3 regions of the Plantactinospora sp. BB1 genome follow, and region 2 is predicted to be linked to each of the others. Evidence: riboswitches for the same ligand, from Rfam matches in the RefSeq annotation. Region 2 holds a riboswitch; each other region holds the start of a gene.
What was found. Region 2 has a riboswitch for cyclic di-AMP ahead of C6W10_RS35550 (hypothetical protein). Riboswitches for the same ligand answer to the same signal wherever they lie in the genome.
Positions count from the first base shown of each region.

Region 1: it holds a riboswitch for cyclic di-AMP, as region 2 does, so the genes downstream of both, C6W10_RS27580 (coiled-coil domain-containing protein) here and C6W10_RS35550 (hypothetical protein) in region 2, are expected to answer to the same signal.
Region 3: it holds a riboswitch for cyclic di-AMP, as region 2 does, so the genes downstream of both, C6W10_RS29385 (hypothetical protein) here and C6W10_RS35550 (hypothetical protein) in region 2, are expected to answer to the same signal.

Region 1 covers NZ_CP028159.1:6,313,162-6,320,589, forward strand. The annotation lists gene C6W10_RS39525 (ABC transporter permease) at 1-288, shown strand, start outside; gene C6W10_RS27575 (cation diffusion facilitator family transporter) at 371-1,285, shown strand; cyclic di-AMP (ydaO/yuaA leader) riboswitch at 1,533-1,660, shown strand; gene C6W10_RS27580 (coiled-coil domain-containing protein) at 1,667-2,770, shown strand; gene C6W10_RS27585 (cellulose-binding domain-containing protein) at 2,845-4,089, opposite strand; gene C6W10_RS27590 (YnfA family protein) at 4,299-4,631, shown strand; gene C6W10_RS27595 (carbohydrate-binding module family 20 domain-containing protein) at 4,871-6,697, shown strand; gene C6W10_RS27600 (hypothetical protein) at 6,748-7,359, shown strand; gene C6W10_RS27605 (1-phosphofructokinase family hexose kinase) at 7,388-7,428, shown strand, end outside.
Region 2 covers NZ_CP028159.1:8,097,566-8,104,993, reverse strand. The annotation lists gene C6W10_RS35575 (glycoside hydrolase family 127 protein) at 1-305, opposite strand, end outside; gene C6W10_RS35570 (hypothetical protein) at 598-1,362, opposite strand; gene C6W10_RS35565 (hypothetical protein) at 1,493-2,206, shown strand; gene C6W10_RS35560 (TrmH family RNA methyltransferase) at 2,199-3,254, shown strand; gene C6W10_RS35555 (O-acetyl-ADP-ribose deacetylase) at 3,257-3,772, opposite strand; gene C6W10_RS35550 (hypothetical protein) at 3,869-4,891, opposite strand; cyclic di-AMP (ydaO/yuaA leader) riboswitch at 4,895-5,028, opposite strand; gene C6W10_RS35545 (SDR family oxidoreductase) at 5,284-6,312, opposite strand; gene C6W10_RS35540 (polysaccharide deacetylase family protein) at 6,645-7,379, shown strand.
Region 3 covers NZ_CP028159.1:6,735,167-6,742,594, forward strand. The annotation lists gene C6W10_RS29380 (glycoside hydrolase family 65 protein) at 1-505, shown strand, start outside; gene C6W10_RS29385 (hypothetical protein) at 554-1,582, opposite strand; cyclic di-AMP (ydaO/yuaA leader) riboswitch at 1,586-1,716, opposite strand; gene C6W10_RS29390 (DUF5708 family protein) at 1,989-2,183, shown strand; gene C6W10_RS29395 (cupin domain-containing protein) at 2,257-2,721, opposite strand; gene C6W10_RS29400 (Rrf2 family transcriptional regulator) at 2,832-3,308, shown strand; gene C6W10_RS29405 (DNA-binding protein) at 3,638-3,832, opposite strand; gene C6W10_RS29410 (DivIVA domain-containing protein) at 4,022-4,333, shown strand; gene C6W10_RS29415 (hypothetical protein) at 4,330-4,602, shown strand; gene C6W10_RS29420 (trans-acting enoyl reductase family protein) at 4,619-5,662, opposite strand; gene C6W10_RS29425 (helix-turn-helix domain-containing protein) at 5,764-6,711, shown strand; gene C6W10_RS29430 (hypothetical protein) at 6,751-6,957, opposite strand; gene C6W10_RS29435 (dienelactone hydrolase family protein) at 7,189-7,428, shown strand, end outside.

The DNA.
Region 1 (7,428 bases), 1.8 Mb from region 2:
CGGGCGCTGGGCCTGTCCCGCCGGCAACTGGCGACCATGCTGCTGACCGAGGCGGCGCTCGCCGGCACGGTCGGGGCACTGGCCGGGATCACTCTCGGAGTCGGTCTCGGCTGGACGGCGGCGATGGGCCTGATCAGCAGCTACGGGCACGGGCTGCCGGCCGTACCCGTCGGGCAGCTCGCCCTCTGCGCCGCGCTGGCCGCCTCGGCGGCGGTGCTGGCCAGCCTGCCGCCGGCCCGGCGGGCCGCCCGGGCGCCGATCGCCGCCACCCTCGGCGACGAGGGATAGCGGTCCGGTCGTTTACCGGATGGGACGACCTCACCGGCCGGCAGTATCGACGGCGGGGGCGACCGGGACGGAAGGAGGCGTGTTGGGGGCCGGGCACGACCACGGGGAGCGGTTGACCTGGGCGGCGGAACGGCACCGGGGACGGCTCTGGGCCGCCTTCGGGCTGCTCGCCGTCCTGATGGTGGTCGAGACGGTCGCCGCGCTGGTCACCGGCTCGCTGGCGCTGCTCTCCGACGCCGGGCACATGTTCACCGACGTGCTCGGGATCGGGATGGCGCTGGCCGCGATCACGGCGGCCCGGCGGGCGGTCGGTGACCCGCAGCGTACCTTCGGCCTCTACCGCCTGGAGGTGCTGGCCGCGCTGGCCAACGCGGTACTGCTGTTCGGGGTGGCGCTCTACGTGCTGGTCGAGGCGGTACGCCGGTTCGACGACCCGCCCCGGGTGGCGGCCGGCCCGATGCTGGTGGTGGCCACGCTCGGCCTGCTGGCCAACGTCGCCGCCTTCGGCCTGCTCCGGGCCGGTGCGCGGGAGAGCATCAACCTGCGCGGCGCCTATCTGGAGGTGCTCGGGGACCTGCTCAACTCGGTGGGGGTGATCGTCGCCGCCGTGGTGATCATCCTGACCGGCTGGCGCTGGGCGGATCCGATCGTGGCGCTGGCGGTCGGGCTCTTCATCCTGCCCCGCACCTGGCGGCTCGGCCGCAGCGCCGTACGGATCCTGGTGCAGGCCGCGCCCGAGCACCTCGACGTGGCGGCCGTACGGACCCGGCTGGCCGGGGTGCCCGGCGTCTGCGACGTACACGACCTGCACGTCTGGACCCTCACCTCCGGGATGGAGGTGGCCTCGGCGCACCTGAGGCTGGACCGCGACGCGGAGGTCGGTACCGTACTCGCCGCGGCCCGGTCGGCACTGCGCGAGGACTTCCACATTTCGCACGCCACGCTCCAGGTCGAGCCGAACACCGCGCCCGGGGGCTGCGGTCCCACCGACTGGTGACCGGCAGCCACGTCGCGTCACGCATGGTCAGCCCGAGACGCCGCTCTCCCGGGTCCGTCGGCCGTCAAGACTCACCGATAGTTAGCGGCATCTTAAGTTTCCGGCGGGCGCTGGACATCTTTGTCCGGATACATCCGCCCAACTGGGAAAATCGCGAATCTAGCTCCGGCAACGCCACGTATCCCCGGACGGCGACTGCCGGTAAGCTCGGCTCCGGTCTCCGCCGGGCGGCGCCCTCCGGCGCCTGCGGGGACCGTCGCCTAATCGCACGCGCGAGCCGGGGAACCACGTACCAGGGGTGTATCCGCGCCAGCGGTAGGGATCTTCCGTCCCGAACCCGTCAGCTAACCCGGTCGGCGGCTGACGGAAGGACATTGTCATATGCCGTTCCTGGCACCCACCCGACACGCTCCGGCGTCCGCGCGGAGCGCCACGAGACCGTACCGGAAGGCCGCGACCACCGCGGCCCTCGCCCTGGGCATGGTCCTCGCGGCACTCGGCGGCGCACCCGCGCACGCGGCACCGGAGTACGCGACCCCCGGGGCGCTGGCCGCGGCACCCGGCGGCGACGACATCGACGGAGGCACGGACAGCCTGCGCGAGCAGCTCCAGGCCGCCAGCAAGGGCTATCTGACCGCCAAGACCAAGTTGGACAACTCCGTCAAGCGGCAGAAGGAACTGAACCAGCAGCTCGCCACGCTGCGTACCGAGGTGACGACCCGGAGCGAACGGGTCGCCGAGATGGCCGGCATGGCGTACCGGACCGGTCGGCTCGGACAGGTCTCCGCGCTGCTCAACAGCGGATCTCCGACCAGCCTGGTGGACCGGGCCGCCGCACTCGACACGATCTCGGCGAACGAGAGCCGGGAACTGCGCGGGCTGCGGGAGAGCCTGGACAAGGAGACCCAGGCCAAGGCGGCGCTCGACAAGGAGATCGGCGAGCAGCGCAAGCAGCTCGAGGTGATGGAGACCCGCAAGAAGCAGGCCGAACGGGCGCTGGCGGCGGCGAACAACAGCGGCGGCGCCGGCTCGGGAGTCAGCGGCAGCGGGGGCGGGTCGGCCCGACCGGCACCCCGCAACGCCGACGGCTCCTTCCCCGACGAGTCGTGCAGTCTCGACGACCCGACCACCGACGGCTGCATCACCGCGCGCACCCTGCACGCGTTGAAGCAGGCCCAGGCGGCCGGCTTCACCCGGTTCGTCTCCTGCTTCCGCAGCGGAGGCAGTGGCGAGCACCCGAAGGGTCAGGCCTGCGACTTCGCCGCCCAGAAGAACGGGTTCGGCGGAGTGGCGACCGGCGGCGACCGGACGTACGGCAACAACCTGGCGGCATACTTCGTGCGGAACGCCGATCGACTGGGCGTGCTGTACGTGATCTGGTTCAAGCAGATCTGGCTGCCGAGCAGCGGTTGGAAGACGTACAACGGGGGCAACGGTGACCCGTCCAGCGACCACACCAACCACGTACACCTGTCGATGAACTGATCCACCGCGCCGCGCACCATCGCGAACCGCCGGCACCGCCCGCCACCCCTGGGCAGTGCCGGCGGTTCTCGCTCTCAGCAGCCGATCCGGGTCGAGCCGAGCGCCACGTCGTCGAACCAGAGCGTGTTCGCGCCCTCGCCGTAGCTCTCCCAGCCCAGCCGCAGGTCGGTCAGGTTGGGCCGCCAGTTGGCCCGGTTGTACCACTGCCCGTCGACGTCGTGCGTGGGCGTACCGTCGGCGGTCAGCCCGGTCACCGCGGTCCCGTTGACCCAGGTGGAGAGCCGGCCCTGCGCGCCGTCCACCATGAACTCCAGGCAGGTCCACTGGTTGACCGGCAGCGGCGCGCTGAGCGCGACGCCGTTCGGGCTCTGCTCCGGCAGGGTCGCGTCGTCCGACGCACGGTTCCATTGCAGGGCCCGGTTCTGCCCGCCCATCCGCAGGTCACGGTTGCCGTCGGCGGCGTCCCGCATGGCCAGGAAGGTCACGTGCGAGGTCGGCAGCGCGGTGGTGTGCCGGACCCAGAGCCGGGCGTAGCGCACCGCCCCGACGCTGCTCAGATCCCGGGTGGAGCCGACGAAGACGTGGTTGCAGTAGCCGACGGCGCCGTTGATGCGTACCGACCGGGTGCCCTGGTGTGCGACCGAGGTGTCGATGCTGGCGGTGCCGCTGCCGGAGCAGTCCGGGTAGCTGACGCTCCAGTCGCCGGAGGGTGCCGTGCCGGTCTGGTTCTCGAAGCCGTCGCAGAGCACCGCGCCACCGCAGCCGCCGCTCGGCGGTGGGGTGGTCGGCGGCCGGGTCGGCGGCGGCGTCAGCGTCGGCGGGACGCTGGTCGGCGGGGTCGTCGGCGGCCTGGTCGTCGGTGGTGCCGTGCTGGGCGGGGTGGTCGGCTCGGCGCCGTTGCACGGTTCGCCGTTGAGGGTGAATCCGGTCGGTGCCGCCGAACTGGCGGCGTAGCTGCCCTGGACGCCGAACTCGGCGGAGCCGCCGGCCGGCAGCGACCCGTTCCAGGCCACGTTCCGGGCGGTGACGGTCGCGCCGGACTGGCTGACCTCGGCGTTCCAACTGCTGGTGATCCGCTGGTCACCACCGTAGGTCCAGGTCACCGTCCACCCGTTGACCGCGGTGTCCCCGGCGGTCACCCGGACGGCGGCGGTGAAGCCTCCGGTCCACTGGTTGGCGGTGTAGTCGACGAGGCAGCCGGCGGCGGCCTGCGCGGTCGGCGTCAGACCGGTGCCGAGTACGGCGACGCTGCTCGCGGCGATCGCGGTCACCGTGGCCAGGGCCAGGGAGACACGACGGTACGGTGCGGAGATCCGCATGGGAGTTCCTCTCGGACGACTGCCGGCCCGTCGCCGCCCCTGGCGCGTGCCGGCAGTGCTGTTACGACAACGAGTGACCGACTCCCGAGATCACCTGTCCAGCACGACACCGGCCAGCCCGTACCGGTCGCGTGGTGGCGCCGACCAAGCTTAGAGACAGCCATCGATGCAAGCAACCGAGGCAACCGCCGGCCAGCGACAATGGCGGGATGACGATCGCCCGCTCGCTGCTGCTGTTCCTGCTCGCCGCCGTCGCCGAGATCGGCGGCGCCTGGCTGGTCTGGCAGGGCGTACGCGAGAACCGGGGGCTGCCCTTCGTCGCCGCCGGCATGCTGGCGCTGGCCGGGTACGGCTTCGTCGCGGCGTTCCAGCCCGATCCGCACTTCGGCCGGGTGCTCGCCGCGTACGGCGGCGTCTTCGTGGCCGGCTCGCTCGGCTGGGCCGTACTGCTCGACCGGTTCCGCCCGGACCGCTACGACCTGGCCGGCGCCGCCATCTGCCTCGTCGGCGTCGCCGTCATCATGTACGCCCCGCGCGGATGAAAGTTGTGCAAGGACCGGACGAAGACCCACCCGCACCGGACCTGCGGCGACAGCCCTGAGCCCTCCGCCCGACACGGCGATCTCTGCAAACCGAACCGCCAGCAAACCTGGCAAACCATGCCAGGTATTGATCCTCGGCTCTGCTTTACGGCCTCGGAACCCGGTGATAGCTTCCCGGCAACATTTGCAAGAACTTGCAGGTCCGCCCTCCGCTCTTCTCGCGCGCACGGGAGGTTCCGATGCGTACCCGACGACTTCCGACCGCCGCCCTCCGAAGAGGCACCGCCCTCGCCCTGACCGGGGTGCTCGCCGCCGCGCTGGCGGTGGGCATCGCCGACCGGCGGGCCGAGCGGGCCACCGCCAGCCCGGCCAGCCCGGGCGGCAGAGACGTGATCGTGCACCTGTTCCAGTGGCCGTGGGCCTCGATCGCCAACGAGTGCACCACGGTGCTCGGCCCGAAGGGCTTCGGCGGGGTGCAGGTCTCGCCACCGCAGGAGCACGTCGTACTGCCCGGTCGGGGTTACCCGTGGTGGCAGGACTATCAGCCGGTCAGCTACCGGTTGACCACCCGGCGCGGCGACCGGGCCGCCTTCGCCGCGATGGTCCGGACCTGCCACGACGCCGGAGTGAAGATCTATGTGGACGCGATCGTCAACCACATGACCGGCGGTGCCTCGACCGGGGCGGGCAGCGGCGGCGCGACCTACGGCCACTACGACTATCCGGCGGTGCCGTACGGCAGCGGCGACTTCCACCACTGTGGGCGCAACGGCAACGACGACATCGCCAACTGGGCCGACCGGTGGGAGATCCAGAACTGCGAGCTGGTCGACCTCTCCGACCTGCGTACCGAGTCCTCCTATGTGCGGGGCAAACTGACCGGGTACCTGAACGACCTGGTCTCGCTCGGCGTCGACGGCTTCCGGGTGGACGCGGCCAAGCACCTCCCCGCCGCCGACCTGGCCGCGATCATCGACCCCGTGCCCGGCGACCCGTACGTCTTCAGCGAGGTGATCGAGGGCGGCTCCGGCGAGCCCACCCCCGAGGAGTACGCCGGGATCGGCGACGTCACCGAGTTCCGCTACGGGGACGTGGTCGGCACCGCGTTCCGGGACGGCAACCTGGCCAACCTCGCCAACCTCGCCTCGTCGATGCGGCTCGGCTCCGCCGACGCGGTGGCCTTCGTCGACAACCACGACACCCAGCGCAACGGTCGGGCCCGGCTGACCTACCAGAACGGCTCGGCGTACGCGCTGGCCGAGGCGTTCATGATCGCCTGGCCGTACGGCGTTCCGCAGGTGATGTCGAGCTTCACCTTCAGCGACCCGGAGGCGGGGCCACCGCGCACCGGCAACGGCACCACCAGCGCCGTGGACTGCGGCAACGGCGGCTGGGCCTGCGAGCACCGCTGGTGGAGCACCGCGAACATGGTCGGGCTGCGCAACGCCGCCGCCGGGGCCGGGGTCACCAACTGGTGGAGCAACGGCGGCAACCAGATCGCCTTCGGCCGGGGCAGCGCCGGCTACGTCGCCTTCAACCGCGACGGCGGCCCGTTGACGCGTACCTTCCAGACCAGCCTGCCGGCCGGCGGCTACTGCGACGTGATGCGCGGGGACTTCACCGGCGGCACCTGCACCGGTACGACGTACCAGGTCGACAGCGCCGGCCGGGTCACCGCGACCGTGCCCGCCAACGGCGCCCTGGCGCTGCACGTGAACGCGCGGACCTCGGGTGGCGGTCCCGGCCCGACCCCGACGGGCGGCTCCTGCCCGGCCGTCGCCGCCACCTTCGCGGTCACCGCGACGACGGTCTGGGGCGAGAACGTCTTCGTCACCGGCAACGTCCCGGCGCTGGGCAACTGGGATCCGGCGAACGGGGTGCCGCTCTCCTCGGCCGGCTATCCGGTCTGGCGGGGCACGGTCGACCTGCCCGCCGGCACGACGGTGCAGTACAAGTACGTCAAGCGCAACGGCGGCCAGGTGGTCTGGGAGAGCGACCCGAACCGGTCCCGGAGTACCCCGTCCACCGCCCCCTGCGCCGCGACCTGGACCGACACCTGGCGCTGAGCCCGCCCCGGCACCGATGTGTCGGTGCGGAGAGGTTCCTGTGAGTCACCATGGTGACTCACAGGAACCTCGCGCGGGGAACCACCCGCCGCCCACCCGGGCTGGGCCGCCGCCGCTACGTCGAGCTGCGTAGCCGGCCGGTCCACACCGGCACGACGCCCCGGCGGCGTTCCGCCGGCAGCATCGACGCCGTGAAGCTCTCTCCGCCATGGCGAAAAGCCCTGCTCACCCTGCACGTGATCACCGCGGTCGGCTGGTTGGGGATCGACCTGGTGCTGCTGACCCTCGGCGTGGCCGGGTCGAACGGCGCCGACCCCGACGTCGTCTATCCGGCGATGGCCCTGGTCGGCCAGACCGTCTTCGTACCGCTGAGCGTGCTCGCCTGGCTGGTCGGGGTCGCCAGCGCGCTGCTCACCCCCTGGGGGCTGGTCAGGCACCGGTGGGTGCTGGTCAAGCTGGTGATCACCACCGTGATGCTCGGCGCGGTGCTCTTCGCGCTGCTGCCGAACCTCCAGGCCGCCGAACTCGGCGCGGCGACCCCGGCGGACGCCCGGCAGGGGCTGCTGGCGGCGCCGATCGTCTCCAGCACGCTGCTGGTGGTCGCCACGATGCTCTCGACCTACAAGCCGTGGGGCCGCAGGAGTGGCCGGCGAGCTGCATAAATAACCACTAAGAGGGTATCTAACGGGCATGAGTGGACATGTCATGGTCTTTGCCCCGGATCCCCAGTT
Region 2 (7,428 bases):
AGCAGGTTCAGGATCCGGTCCCGCTTCTCGGCGAAGAGCGTACCGTCGAGCAGTTCTACCTGGTCCAGCCCGAACGGCTTCACCACCCAGCGCGGGTTGCGGTCGTAGAAGTCTCCCTGGGACAACCTCGCGGCGGTCACCGCCGCTCCGTCCGGCACGGCGGCGGTGCGGGCCGGCGCCGCCTGGGCGGGTGCGGCCGATGCCGCCGCGCCGGGCAGCTGGGTCGCGGCGACGGTGCCGGCGGTCACCGCGCCGACGGTACGCAGGAAACGGCGACGGTCAAGTGCGTGCTGGTCTGCGACCACTGTCAACCTCCTCGGTGGTGGCTCTGATGTCTCCCGGCACCCGCTGACGCAGATCGCGGCGCGGCAGGCACCGACGTGCTGGCTGACTCCCGATCCGTTGCGGCGCCTGACATTCCGGGGCGCGCGGTGACGCCTCGTCACCTCTCGGCAGGTCGACGCCGATGTGATCGCTAACATTCAACCAGAGACATGGCCGACCATGATTGCGACAGTTGTCGAAATTCCCGGCCCGATCGACCGCCGACAGTTCGGCTGCCTGTCCACCGTCACCGGCCGGGCGGAGCGGACCTGATCAGCGGTAGCCGCACTCGGCGCGCAGCCGGGCCAGCTCGGTTGCGGTGCCGATCCCGGCCCGGTACGACGGATGTGCGACGTACTCCCGGATCGCCGAGGCGAGGAAGTCGGGTTGCACGTTCAACTGCCCGACCGGCAGCTCCTCGACACCCGGTGGACGGCCCGACCAGGGTTGCCGGCCCCGGCGGTAGAGCGTGATGCGGGGGCTGACCGGTGCCGGCTGCGGCGGCCCACCGGGCGCCAACTCGTCCCAGTCGATGGTGGTCGCGCCCGGGAACCCGGACACGGAGATCCCGGTCGGTGCCAGCACCAGACCTGCCCGTCGGAGGAACGGCGAGACCAGCGCGCACCCGACGAGGACGGCGAACATCGCACCGTGGTAGCTCTCGGACGGCCACTCGTTGAAGCCGAGCCTGTCCCGCGCCGGTCCGCGCTCGACCACGACCATTGCGGCGGCATTCCAGAGGAAGAAGATCGTCAGGACGCACTGGAAGCGCGGAAACCCCCCGACGACGAACCGGCGGCCGGCGGCGTCGACCTGGAAGGTGGCGGGCCGCCGCCGCAGCGGCGCGACGACCCGGATGAGGACGACGAGCGGCGCCACCAGGGTGAGGAACAGCGCCAGCAGGCGGAGCAGCAGGCCGAGGCCGGCGGGGTCGATCCGGTCGGTCACCGGTTCCACCCACCAGCTCACCGCGAACCGGCTCAGGAAGGCGACGATGCCGAGCGCCAGGGCGGCGGCCCGGAGCACGCCGAGCGACATGACCGCAGCGTAGCGAGGCCGGTCAATGCCGTACCGACCGCGCGGGACAAGCCCGAGCCGCGCGAAATCCGGTGGAGCCGCCCGCCGGGCACTGGTACCAAGGGCCGATGCGAACCCCATCTCGTACCGCGTGAGCCGCAGCCTGCACACCGACCCGTACCCGAGCCGCGCCGCCCGGCGACTCGACGCGCCCCGGGGCCGGCGCGCGGCCGAGCCGAGGGTACTGCGCCGCCGCGCCCGCCTCGCGGAGCAGCAGCGTCTCGCGCCCGAGCAGGTCGACCGGCCCGAGCCGATCGCCCGGCCGACGACCCCGTACCCCCCGCCCCGGCTCCCGATCCGGGAGTCCCCGGCCCGGCCGGGTTTCCTGCATCCGGCGACCGTCGGCGACGTCACCCGGCTGCTGGACTTCTTCGGCCCCGAACTGCGGTACGGGCTGCGCGCCGTCGAACTGCGGCACGCCGTCGGCGCCGACCGGTCCGGCCCGCTCCTCGCGGCGCTACTGGTGCCGGGCGTGGTGATCCTCTACGAGCAGCCGCGACCACCCTGGACCGTCCCCGGCCAACTCCTGCCACGGTCCCGGTCCCGACTGGAGCGGGCCGGTGCCCGGGTCGACTCCGCCGCGACGTCGACCAGGATCGACTGGCCCGGTACGACGCTGCGCGACTTCCTGCTCTTCGACGGCCTGCTGCACGAGATCGGCCACCACCTGGTGCAGCACGGCAGCGGCAGGCGGACCGCCCGGGTACGCCGGACCGCCGACCACGAGCGCTACGCCGACGGGTTCGCGGCCCGCTGCCGGGAGCGCTGGACAGCCGCCGCCGCGCCCCGGGTCGCCCGTGGATAGCCCGGCCCGGCTGGTCGGCGACGGTCTGGAGAACCCGGCCAACGCGTACGCGCTGCGGGACGCCGCCGCGATGTTCGGGGTGCCGTGCCTGTTCCGGGACGGCCGGGGACTGGCCGGGCGCTGGTCCGCCGAACGGGCCGGCGGGCCGCTGCACATCATCGACAGCGCCGAACTGCTGGCGGCGGCGTCGACCCCGATCGTCGCCGTCGAGAACGCACCCGGCGCGACCTCCGTCTTCGGTACCGCGCCGCCGGCCGGGCGACCGTCGGTGGTGGTCGGCAACGAACGGCTCGGCGTACGACCGGACGTGCTGCGGGCGGCCACCCGCTGCGTACAGATTCCGATGACGGGTCGCGGGGTGAACACCCTGAACGTCGCCTCGGCGGCGGCGGTGGCCCTGCACTACCTGCTGGCGGCGGCCGGCCGGCGTACCGTCCGGGGCACCCGTCCCGGTTCGCGCCGGCCGGCCGTACTCCTGCTCGGGCCCGGCGACCACGTCGAGGCGGGCAGCACGCTGCGCTCGGCCGCCGCCTTCGGCTGGCAGACGGTGGGACTGGACGACCGGGCGAAGGTGTGGTGGGGCACGCCCCGCCCGGTACGCACCGAGGCCCGGGCCGCCGCCCGCAGCTCCCGCAACCCGCTGAAGGTGGTACCGGTGTCGGCGCAGCCGCCGCTGCCGGCCCGGCGGGTGGTGGTCGCCGGGCTGCACCTCGGCGGTCCGGCGCTGCACCGGGTCGACCTGACCGGCGGCCCGGAAACCCTGCTGGTGATCCCGGACGAGGAGGCGACCGGGCCGGCCGAACAGTGGCGGCGACTCGGCCCGACGGTGGAGTTCGCCCGGCTGGAGCTGCCGGCGGTGAACGTGCCGTACCGGTACCGGCTGGTCGCGGCGATCGTGCTCGCCGAGGTCGCCCGGCAGCTCGGTACCCGTGCTCCCGGCCGCGCCGGCCCGGCACCCCGGCACCGTCCCCGCTACGACAGCGCGCTCGCCCTGGTCGACTCCCCGGATGCCGAACTGGTCAGTCCGGCGGAGCTGGAGTCGTACTGAGGTCAGGCGGGGTCCGCACCGTCGAGGGCCGCCTGGATCAGGCCCCGGGTCTTCTCGTCGAAGGCGACCAGTCGGATCGACTCGACCGCCGACGGAGTGGAGCGGAGCGTCTGCACCGCTATCCGCGCCGCCCGGTCGGCCGGAAACCCGTAGACCCCGGTGGCGATGGCCGGAAAGGCGACGCTGCGCGCGCCCACCTCGTCGGCGACCGCCAGGCAGCGGCGGTAGCAGGAGGCGAGCAGCTCGGCTTCGCCGTACCCGCCGCCCTCCCAGACCGGGCCGACGGTGTGGATGACATGCCGGACCGGCGGGTCGAGGTCGAACGCCGGGGTCGCCACCGCCTCGCCGGCTGGGCAGGGGGCGATCGCCCCGCCCGCCTCGGCGAGCCGCGGACCGGCCGCCCGGTGGATGGCACCGTCCACACCGCCGCCACCCAGCAACGACTCGTTGGCGGCGGTGACGATCGCGTCCACGTGCTCCCGGGTGATGTCGCCCAGCACGACTTCGATGGTGGCCATCCGCCGATGATGCCAGTCGACCGGCGACCTGTCCGCACAACACCACCGCCCCGTCACCTGAGCGGACAGGTGACGGGGCGGTGGCGTTGGCTCGGGCTACAGCATCGAGACGTGCACGTGGTCGGTGTGGTCACTCGGACCGCTGTAGGAACTCCAGCCCTCGTCCGGGAACCAGATCTCCTTGTACCAGATCACGTAGAGGATGCCGAGCCGGTCCGCGTTGCGGATCAGGAACGCGGCCAGGTCGTTGCCGTACTTCATCTGGTCGTCGTTGGCAGCCCGGCTGAACCCGGAGTTGCGCAGCGACCAGTCACAGGCCCGGCCCTTCGGATGCTCGAACGGCCCACCGGGCCGGAAGCAGCCGACGAACCTCTTGAAGCCCGCCCGACGCACCTCGTTGTACATGTGGAGCGTCCGGGCGGTGATGCAGCCGCTGGTGGTCGGGTCCTTCTTGTTGCACGGCAGCCCGGGGAAGCCGTCCGCCATCCCCGGCCCCGGCCGGGCGACCGGCGAGGTGGCCGCCACCAGCCCCTTGTCGGGGCGCGAGTTGCCGCCCACCAGGGCGAGCGCCTTCTTCGCGTCCGACTGCTGCTTCTGGATGATCTTCTCTTGCGCGGCCTGCTTGGCGACCTCCTCGTCGATCGCCTTCTTGGCCGCGCCGACCTCGTTGCGCGCCTCGTTGAGCGCCCGGAGCTTGCTGTTGTTGAACAGGTTCAGCTCGTTGAGCGCCGAGGCCCGCTCGATGAACGAGTTCGACGAGGAGTCGGACGAGTTGTTGCTCAACAGCATCGAGATGGCGCTGAGCTTGCCGCTGCGGTAGGACTCGGCCGCGATCTGGCTCGCCTCCGGCGTGAGCGCCGCCAGCCTGGCCTCCGCCTGCTTCAACTGGTTGCCGAGCTGCTGCTGCCGCCGCTGGGACTTGCTGCGCTCGGCCTTCGCCTCGGCGAGCCGCTTGCCGGCGCTGGCGAGCACGTCTCCGAGCACCGGCGAGTCGGCCTCCTCCTGGGGGGCCGGTTTCGGCGCGGGCGCCGCCGACGCCTCCGACGGGACCACGACCAGAGCTGCGGCGGTGAGCAGTGCCAGGGCAGTCGCCAGCCTTCGGCGTAGGGGTGCCCTCACATGTATCCCTTCCGTCGGCCGCCGACCGGGTTAGCTGACGGGTTCGGGATGGAAGTGGTCCCTACCGCTTGCGCGGATTCACCCCAGGGGTGCGTGGGTCCCCGGCTCGCCGGGTGGCGATTAGGCGGCGATCAGCGCCGGCACCACGCGGTATCCGGCGGCTATGAACGGCAGACAGCATACCCGGTTTCACTTCCGGAATGGCAAGCCCCGTTCGCGGGTAAAAGCGTTGCCGGACAACGACTATCAGTAATCACGGCGCGTCGGACGCATCGAAGGTCATGCTTTGTCCGCCATTATCGACTAGCTGCTGTCGGCTATTTACCAAGCGCGTTATCAACCGCCTGACGTGCGGAAACGTGTCCAGGTTGGTCGGTGGCGTGATTCCCCGGTCACCGTCGGCGCCAGGGCGTTGTGCCGAACAGCACACCGGCCACCGTACCGGCCGAGAGCAGACCCGCTGTCACCGCGCCCCGGTGCTGGGACAGCCAGAGTTGCGGACTCCGTGTCCGGTACGGCGTGTCGAACGAGCCGTGCGCGCCCCGGTCCACCCCGGTGCCGTCGTCGACCGGGTGCCACAGGTTCGCCGGTCGACCCCGCTCGGCCGGCTGCTCCGTCTGCTGGCCGGAGTACCCCGTCCGGGCCAGGTACCGGTCGAGCAGGCCGGGCACCAGCCGGTTGCCGAGGATGGTGCCGACCGTCGAGGCACCGACCCAGTACTCCCGCCGGCCCGGCCGGTCGGCCGCGTGCACGATGGCCCGGGCCGCCAGTTCGGGCTGGTAGATCGGTGGCACCGGCTGGGCGCGGTTGCGCAGCCGGGACAGTACCCAGTCGAACTGCGGGGTGTTCACCGCCGGCAGGTGCACCATGGTGAGCCGGACCGGGCTCCGGTCGTGCAGCAGTTCGCAGCGCAGCGACTCGGTGAAGCCCGCGATGGCGTGCTTCGCGCCGCAGTACGCGGACTGGAGCGGGATCGACCGGTAGGCCAGTGCCGACCCGACCTGCACGATCGTGCCGCTGCCGCGCGCCAGCATCCGGTCGAGGGCGGCCCGGGTGCCGTGGACGTACCCGAGATAGCAGACCTCGGTCACCCGCCGGAACTCCTCCGGTCCGATCTCCTTGAAGGGCGCGAAGACCGAGACGATGGCGTTGTTGACCCAGAGGTCGATGGGCCCGAGTTCGCTGGTCGCCCGCTCCGCCGCCGCCTCCACCTGGCGGTAGTCCGCCACGTCGGTCTCGATCGGCAGCGCCACGCCGCCGGCCGCCCGGACGTCCTCGGCGGCGCCCCGCAGGCCGGTGTCGCCCCGGGCCAGCAGGGCGAGCCGCATCCCCCGGCTGGCCAGCAGCCGTGCCGTTGCCCGGCCCACCCCGGCACTCGCTCCGGTGACCACCGCCACCCGCGCCGCAGGTCGCCGCCGCATCCGCTCCCCCGTCCCGAACCTCCCCGGTCGCCGCGCGCCGGCTACCCGGCCGACGCCCCGACAAACTCCCGGACGCCCTCCGTCGCCGGGCCGCCACGGCACGCCGGGCCGCAACGGCACGTGCGGACGGGGGCTCTGGAGAGGCGGAGAGGCGGAGCCGGGCAGGAGGCGGGCAGTCGGAGTGACCGGCCGGGCCACCCGTCCGGGTGAGGATGAACCCCGGCCGGGCGGGTAACCGCGTCCGCGACGCGGCGGGCGTCGTCGAGGGGTGCGGCGGACGACGGTGCGGCGGGTGACGGTGCGGCGGGCGTCCGCGATGGGTGCGGCGGGTGATGGTGCGGCGGGCGGAGGAACAAGTGCGCGGCGGCGCGGTACCGGCGGCGGCCGTCGGTGCCGCGTTGGCCGTCCAGGTGGTGCCGGCCGTGACGGTACTGCCCCGGGTACGGCTGCGGTTCTTTCCCCGGCTGAGCGGACGCGGCTCGCCGGGGCACGTCGCGCTCACCTTCGACGACGGCCCCGACCCGGCCTCCACCCCGCTCTTCGTCGAGACCCTCGCCGCACACCGGACCCGGGCGACGTTCTTCCTGCTCGGCTCGATGCTGGCCCGCACGCCGGAACTCGGGCTGGATCTCGTCGCCGCCGGGCACGAGGTCGCGGTGCACGGCTGGGCGCACCAGAACCTGCTGCTCCGGGGGCCGCACGCCACCTACCGCGACCTGGCCCGGACCCGGGAACTGATCGGGGCGGTGACCGGACGGGTACCCCGGTTCTTCCGCCCGCCGTACGGGGTGTTCAGCGGCGCCGCCCTGATCGCCGCGCGCCGGCTGGACCTGACCCCGGTGCTCTGGACCTGCTGGGGGCGGGACTGGACCCGGTCGGCGACCCCCTCCTCGGTACTCGACACGCTGCGCGACGGGCTGGCCGGCGGCGGCACCGTGCTGCTGCACGACTCCGACTGCACCTCCGCGCCGGGTGCCTGGCGGGCCAGCCTCGCCGCCCTGCCCCACCTGCTGGAGGAGTGCCTCCGCCGGGGCTGGCGGGTCGGCCCGCTCGGCGAACACGGCTGATCCGGCCGCCCGGCGCCAAGAGCGCGGGGATCAGGCTCAACCAGCGGTT
Region 3 (7,428 bases), 1.4 Mb from region 2:
CCGCGACTCGTCGTTGTCGGCCTGCACCCAGGCGGTGCTGGCGGCCGAGACCGGGCACCTGGAACTCGCGCACGACTATCTGGGCGAGGCGGCCCTGATGGACCTGCACGACCTCAACCAGAACACCCGGGACGGCGTGCACGTCGCCTCCCTGGCCGGGGCGTGGATCGCCCTGGTGGCCGGGTTCGGCGGGATGCGCGACCACACCGCGACACTCTCCTTCGCACCCCGGCTGCCGAGCCGGATCGACCGGCTGGAGTTCTCGCTCCGCTACCGGGGCGTGCACCTGCGGGTGGACGTCCGGCCGCGCGAGGCGACGTACGAGCTGCGCGACGGCGAGCCGGACGACGCCCTCGAACTGCTGCACCACGGGGAGAAGGTCCGGATCACCTGCCTGGAGCCGGTGACCCGGCCGATCCCGCCGGCCCGCCCGACGGGTCCGCAGCCCGCCCAACCGGCCGGCCGCGCCCCGGTCCGACGTACCCCGGAGAGCGAACCGACTTGACCCTCCCGTCCCGGCGGTCCGCTCGGCCGGGGGTGTTCCCCCCGGCCGTCAGACCAGCGACAGGTGTACGTGGTTGGTGTGGTCGCTGGACGGGTCGCCGTGTGCGCCGCCGTACGACTTCCAGCCGATCGTCGGCAACCAGATCTGCCGATACCAGATCACGTACAACACCCCGATCCGGTCGGCGTTGCGGACGAAGAACGCGGCGAGGTTGTTGCCGTACGTCCGGTCGGCGCCGGTGGCGGCACCTCGGAAGCCACCCGCCTCGGCGGAGAAGTCGCAGGCCCGCCCCTTCGGATGCTCGTACGGGCCGCCGGAGCGGTAGCAGCCGGTGAAGCGGCCGAAGCCGGCCCGGCGTGCCTCGGTGTAGGCGTGCAGGGTGCGTGGTGTGACGCAGCCCGTGGTGGTCGGGTCGGGCTGGCTGCACGACTGTGGTGGCCAGGAGCCGTCGGCGGCGCGTGGCGCGGGTCGGGCCACCGGCGAACTCGCGTTGACGAAGCCCCCGGTGGAGGCGCCGCCGACCTGGGCCAGCGCCCGCTCGGCGGCCTGCTTCTGCCGCAGCATGATGGCGAGTTGGCGGCGCTCCTCGACCACCTCGGCGTCGAGCGCCTGCTTCGCCCGCGCGGCCCGCTCCCGGGCCTGGCCGAGTGCGCGCAGTACGTCGTTGTCCCGCAGCGCCACCGCCTCCAGGCCACGGGCGCGCTCCAGGAGTTCGTCGGCCGAGCCGCTGTGCAGCAGTACCAACACCGGGCCGATCCGGCCGGTCTGGTACGCCGTCCGGGCCACCTGCTCCACCCGGGGCCGCAACTGCGCGATGCGTTCCTCGACCCGGCGTAGCTCGGCGACGATCTTCGCCTGTCGAGCTTTCGCGTTGGCCAGCGCGTTTCTGGCCTGTAGGTAACCTCGGCCGGTCGATTCGAGCACGTCCCGTAGGAGCGGGGTGTCGCCTTCGTCGCCGAGGACGGCGGGGCTGTTCGCCTCCGCCACGCCGGGCCGGAGTGCTGCCCCGGCGAGCGCGCCGAACGTGGCGAGCAGGGCCAGGGCCAGCGGAAGCCGCCGACGTGTGGATCCCGTCATGCATGTCCCTCCGTCGCCCGCCTACCGAGTTAGCTGACGGGTTCGGGACGGAACAAGTCCCTACCGCGGTTGCGGACTCACCCCACCTACCTGGGTCCCCGGCTCACCCGAAAGTGATTCGGCGGCGGTCACGCCGGCGCGGAGGGGTGCGCCACCGGGCGAAACCGGGGTCAGCCTACCTGATCAACTGGGTCGAACAGGTGGATTTCGGAGTGATCCGCCGTGGAAATTGCTTCATGGGCGACGTGCCGGTCGAGGCGCCGGGCAGCTCTCGGAGGCGGGGGCCGGTGTGGTGTCGGTCGAAGGATGTAGTCCGGTTTCCTCAACCGGCAGGAGGCTGGGGATAGCGGGCCTGACTAGGCTTTTCGAAGATCCTCCCGCCCCTCTTCTCCAGCAGGGATCCTCGATGTCCTCAGCCCGTAAGACGCTGCTCACCGGCCTGGCCACCTTTGTGGTGGGACTGGCGCTCCGGCTGTTCGGACCGGACGAGCATGTCGTCATCTTCACGCCCACCAAGCTCGGCGTGGTGCTGATGGTCGTTGGAGGCTTGGAGAGCCTGTACGGGGTCTACAAGATCAGGCGGGACCGCCTGGTCGAGTAGCCACCCGACACCGGGCCGGGTGGCCATCCTCGGCCGCCCGACCCGATTCCACCGCTGTCACCTCAGGTCGTGGTCAGCCGCGTGCCGTCCACACCGGGCTCTCCACGTAGTGGTTGTCGTAGCGGTCCTGGGTCTGGCCGACCTCCTGCCAGGTGGCCTCGCCCTGGTGCACCCGGTCGAGGAGCCGGTAGTAGTCGAACCGGGGCTTGCCGGGGGTGAGCACGACGAGGAAGTCGGCGTCCTGGCCGTCGGCGGGGGCGAAGGCGTGCGGGGTGTGCGGCGGAACGAAGAGCGTGTCTCCCTTGTGCAGGGTGTGCAGTTCGTCGCCGACGAGCATTTCGAGGGCGCCGTCGAGCACGAAGAACAGCTCGCCGGAGCGGGTGTGCAGGTGTGGCGGGGCGCCGTCGGTGCCGCTCTTGAGCAGGGTGCGGTTGCTGGTCAGGGTGCCGCCGGTGTGCTCGGGGTCGAGTAGCAGCGTGATCACGCTGGCCGGGTCGCTCTCCAGAACCTCGGCTTCGGCTGCGCGTACCAGGGTCATTGTCGGCTCCTTCGTTGCTTCGCTGATTCCTAGACACTAGATATCCAGAATCGGCGGCGCTAGTGATCATGGCGGGCGTCACAGTTTCTGGACGTGTAAAGTCCAGGATTATGCGGACGAGCCAGGGCGTCGAATGGGCCCTCCACACGTGCCTCAACCTGAGCTGGCTGGACGACCCGGTGCCGACCGGTACCCTCGCGGCGTTCTACGAGCTGCCGCCGGCCTACCTGAACAAGCAGCTCCAAGCCCTGGTCCGGGCCGGGATCCTGACCTCGACCTCGGGACCGCGCGGAGGCTTCCGGCTGGCCCGGGCCCCGGAGGCGGTCTCCCTACTGGACATCGTCGCCGCGATCGAGGGCCCGGAGGAGCTGTTCCGGTGCGACCAGATCCTCAGCAAGGGGCCGGGGGAGCATGCCGGCGTCGACTACCGACAGTCCTGCGCGTTCGCCCAGGCGATGCGTGGCGCGGAGCTGGCCTGGCGACGGGAGTTGGCCGGCAGGACCGTGGCCGACGTCCGGGCCGACGTCGAGCACGGGCACCCCGAGGCCCCGGCCAACACTCGGGCCAGGATCGCGGAACTGCGCTAGCGGCAATCCCACGTCGGCCGTCGTGGCGATCATCTCTGAGCCGGCGATCTCACGTCGGGTTGGGTGCGGGGGTGGAACATTCGCGGAGGAGACTGTCGAGCTGCCCCGCTTGTGCGCCCACCCTCCCGGGCTGTCCGAAGCCCGGTCCCGCCCGCCGGTCGACCCGAACCGCGTCACACCGTCGACAACCCCGGCTGTCGACAACCCCGGCTTCCGTGCCCCGCCTGTGCACCCAGCTCGACAGTCTCCGCGCCGACCACCCTCGGCTCCCCTACCAGCGAGGCGAGGTTACGGTCAGAGCTGTAACCGGCGAGGTGGCTCTGCGACAGCTACTCGTCCCGGGTGCTGTCCAAGCGCTCACGACGACGCGCTGCGTACTCCCTGACATCCGCGGCGGACCAGATCCGGCCGACGGTCAACGTGTCCAGAGGCGCCGGGAAGTCGGGCCTGTCCACCAGAACTGCGGCACGCTGGCGGCTGACCCCGAGATAGTCGGCGACTTCTGCGAGCGCCATGACATGCATTGGGCGCACCTTCTAGTCGATAGGATTGACAGGTTGCCTACCCCCGGGTTGACTAGCTGCCAACGGCAATCGGGGCGCCGAGCATGCCCGGCTGAGGCACAGCGAAACGTCGCTTCGGCCATCGGCTCGGCGATGGGCCCCTCCCGGCCCACTCGTTGCAGGGAAACCCCCAGCAGAAAGGACTACGACGTGCGGCAACTGCTCCGGCGCATCCTGACCAGATCGAGCGCGTCCACCCGGCTCCACTCGGTGATCGGCGGATGCCGCTCCGCTTCGTACCCGCCGATCCGGCCCTGGCAGGTGCGGAGCCGGCGGTTCCGGATCACCTGGCGTGGCCTCGATCCCGTCGAGGTGGGCGCCTTCCTCGACCGGGTCGCCGACGAACTCGGCGGCGTCCAGGCCGAACTGGCCCGTAGCCGGCAGGAGACGGCCCGGATCAAGGACGCACTCCGGCGCTGGCAGTCCGCCCAGCTGCGACAGTCCTACCGCGTGGCCCGATGATGGCCGTCGAACTGCACCGGTACGTCATCCACCTGCCGATCCTCACGACCGACCTGCTCCGGGCCCGCGTCCTGGCCCGGACCGCCGCGCGGGCGCTGACCTTCCTCTGCGTCGACGCCCAGGAGACCACCGTGTCGGAGGAGCAACACCAGGACGTACGGCATCGGGTGTTCTGCCCCCGGCGGCTGCCCGGCGGCCGGCGCTGTGGCCTGCGGATCGACCACGACGTGCCGTGCACCGGGCGGCGGTTGCGGCGGCGGTCGATCTGACGGCGGCGGTCGCCGGTCAGCCGCGTGCGTCGAGCGGGACGTGCAGCCCCAGGTGTGCGGAGAGGGCGCGGAGGAAGTCCGGGGCGTCGAAGACCGCGCCCGCCGAGACGACGCCGGTGGTCCTGGTTCGCCCGGCGAGGATCCGGTCGACGGCCTCCACCGCGAGCGGCGCGCTGATCGCGTAGATGTCCTGGCCGGCGGCGACCACCCGGCGTTCCGTGCCGCCGGAGCGGACGAGGGCGTCGACGACGAAGGTCTGCGCGGAGCGGCCGCGCTCGTCGACGGCGGTCGGTGCCGAGGCGTCGGGCGCGGCCAGCTCCCTCGCCGCCTTGGCGGTCATGTAGGTGCGCACCTCCGGTACGGCCAGGTGGCTGGGGACGGTGACGATGTCGGCCATCGAGAACTCGCCGATCACCTCCTGAGCGCCGAGCGGAGCCGGGAAGGGCCACTCCAGGGTCGGCAGGGCGTCGTCGTGGTATTCGAGCCGTCCGCCGGTGTAGCGGACCCGCCGGCCACCCCGGCGCTGCCCGGAGATCGTGCCCGAGGCGAGCGTTCCGGCGGTGGGCTGCCAACCGCTCAGGCCGTACGCGATGTGTGCCTCGTCCGCCGCCGTCCAGTCGCCCATCGCGGTGGTGACCAGCAGGTCGCCGAGGCCGCCGTAGAAGGCCATCGCCGGGACCACCACGAGGTTCGCGGCGCGGGCCCGCTCGGCGAAGTGCGCGAACGTGTCGACGTTCGCCTCGATCTCGGCCGCCACGTCGACGTACGGGATGCCGGCGCGCAACGCCGCCTCGACCAGCGGGCCGGCGGTGCTGGCGAAGGGCCCGGCGCAGTTGATCACGGCGGCCGCGCCGTCCAGGGCGCGGTCGAGCGAGGTCGGATCGTCGACCGACGCCTGCCGCGCCGCCAGCCCCGGTCGGGTCTGCGCCAGGGCCAGCAGCCTCTCCCGGTCGCGCCCGAGGAGCAGCGGGACGTACCCGCGCTCGTGCAACTCGGCGACCACGAACCGCCCGGTGTGCCCGTACGCGCCGAAGACCGCCACCTGCCGACCCGATCCCATTACCGCTCCCACCAGCCCGAAGTGATCCAGTACGAAGATCCTGTCCCGGTCGACCCGGCGGTGCCAGTGTCCGGAACGACATGAGCCGTACAATTCCCGACATGAGTTCCTTCCCGCGCTCCGTGGTGGTCGCGGCTACCGACGGGATGCTGCACTTCGAGCTGGCCATGGCCTACGAGGTTTTCGGCTCCGCACCGGACGCCCTGCCCGGCCCCTGGTACGACGTCCGGGTGAGCGGTACGCACCCCGTCCGGGTCGGCCGGTTCCGGCTGGAGCCGGACTGCGGGCTGGACCGGCTGCCGGACGCCGACACCGTGATCGTCCCGGCCCTGGCCGACGTCGACGAGGACCCGCCGGCCGACCTGGTCGCGGCGGTACGGGCGGCACACGAGTCGGGCGCGCGGGTCGTCTCGCTCTGCACCGGCGCCTTCGTGCTCGCCGCCGCCGGCCTGCTGGACGGGCTGCGCGCGACCACGCACTGGGCGCACACCGAGCAACTGGCCGCGCGCTACCCCCGGGTCGAGGTCGACCCGGACGTGCTCTACGTCGACAACGGCAGCGTGCTCACCTCCGCCGGCAAGGCCGCCGCGATGGATCTCTGCCTGCACCTGGTCCGCCGCGACCACGGCTCGGCGGTCGCCAACGTGGTCGCCCGGCGCCTGGTCGTGCCGCCGCACCGGGCCGGTGGTCAGGCCCAGTTCGTCACCACCCCGGTACCGGCCCAGGACGACCATCCGCTGGCCGAGCTGCTCCCCTGGGCGATGCGGCGGCTGGACCAGCCGCTCACCGTGGAGGACCTGGCCCGCCAGGCGAAGATGAGTTCACGCCACCTGGCCCGGCACTTCCACGCGGTGACCGGCACCACCCCGCTGCAATGGCTGCTGACCCAGCGGATCCGCCGCGCGCAGGAGCTGCTGGAGACCACGGACGACAGCGTCGACACCGTCGCCTCGGCCGCCGGCATGGGCACGGCGACGACGCTGCGCCGCCACTTCCAGCGCACCATCGGCGTACCGCCGGACACCTACCGCCGTACCTTCCGGGCCTGAGGCGCGGCACGCCGTAGAACCCGCCCGGTCCGGCGGGAGTCAGCGGTCGCGGGGATCGTCGTTGTACCGCTCACCGCTGGACGGCATGCCCACCGCGTCGCGGGGCGGCGTCCGGCGCGGGTCGTCGAGCGACCTCGCCTTGGCCGCCTCGTCCGCCCACTCGCTCCGGTCGGGATTCTGCTGCTGTCCCGCCTCGTCGGCGCGGGCCGGGCCGGACTTCGCCTTGCCGGATTTCTGGCGGGCCATGACGTCCCTCACGTTCCTCTGCCGGTCGGCGTGAGCGCCGGCCCGGTACCTGGTCGGACGATCCGGCCTTCCCCGACTGGGTACCGGCAAACCCGGCCACCGCAGCGGCTCCCGGCGCGTGGTTGAGCCCGGCACCGCCGGGTAAGGCCGACAAAGGGCGGCGGGACCGCGGCGTGGCGGCACGACCGGCACCGGCAAGCCGCGCCGGGAAGAGGCAGGGGAGGCAGCCGGATGGACATCCGGACCAGCGACACCACGATTCCGGCCGGCGAGGTACGACTGACCGGCGACCTGGTCGTGCCCGCCGACGCGCGCGGGATCATCCTGTTCGCGCACGGCAGCGGCAGCTCCCGGCACAGCCCGCGCAACCGGATGGTGGCCGAGGCGCTCAACCGGTACGCCCTGGCGACCGTGCTGGTAGACCTGCTGACCCGGGAGGAGGAGGCGGTCGACGACCGTACCGGGGCGCTG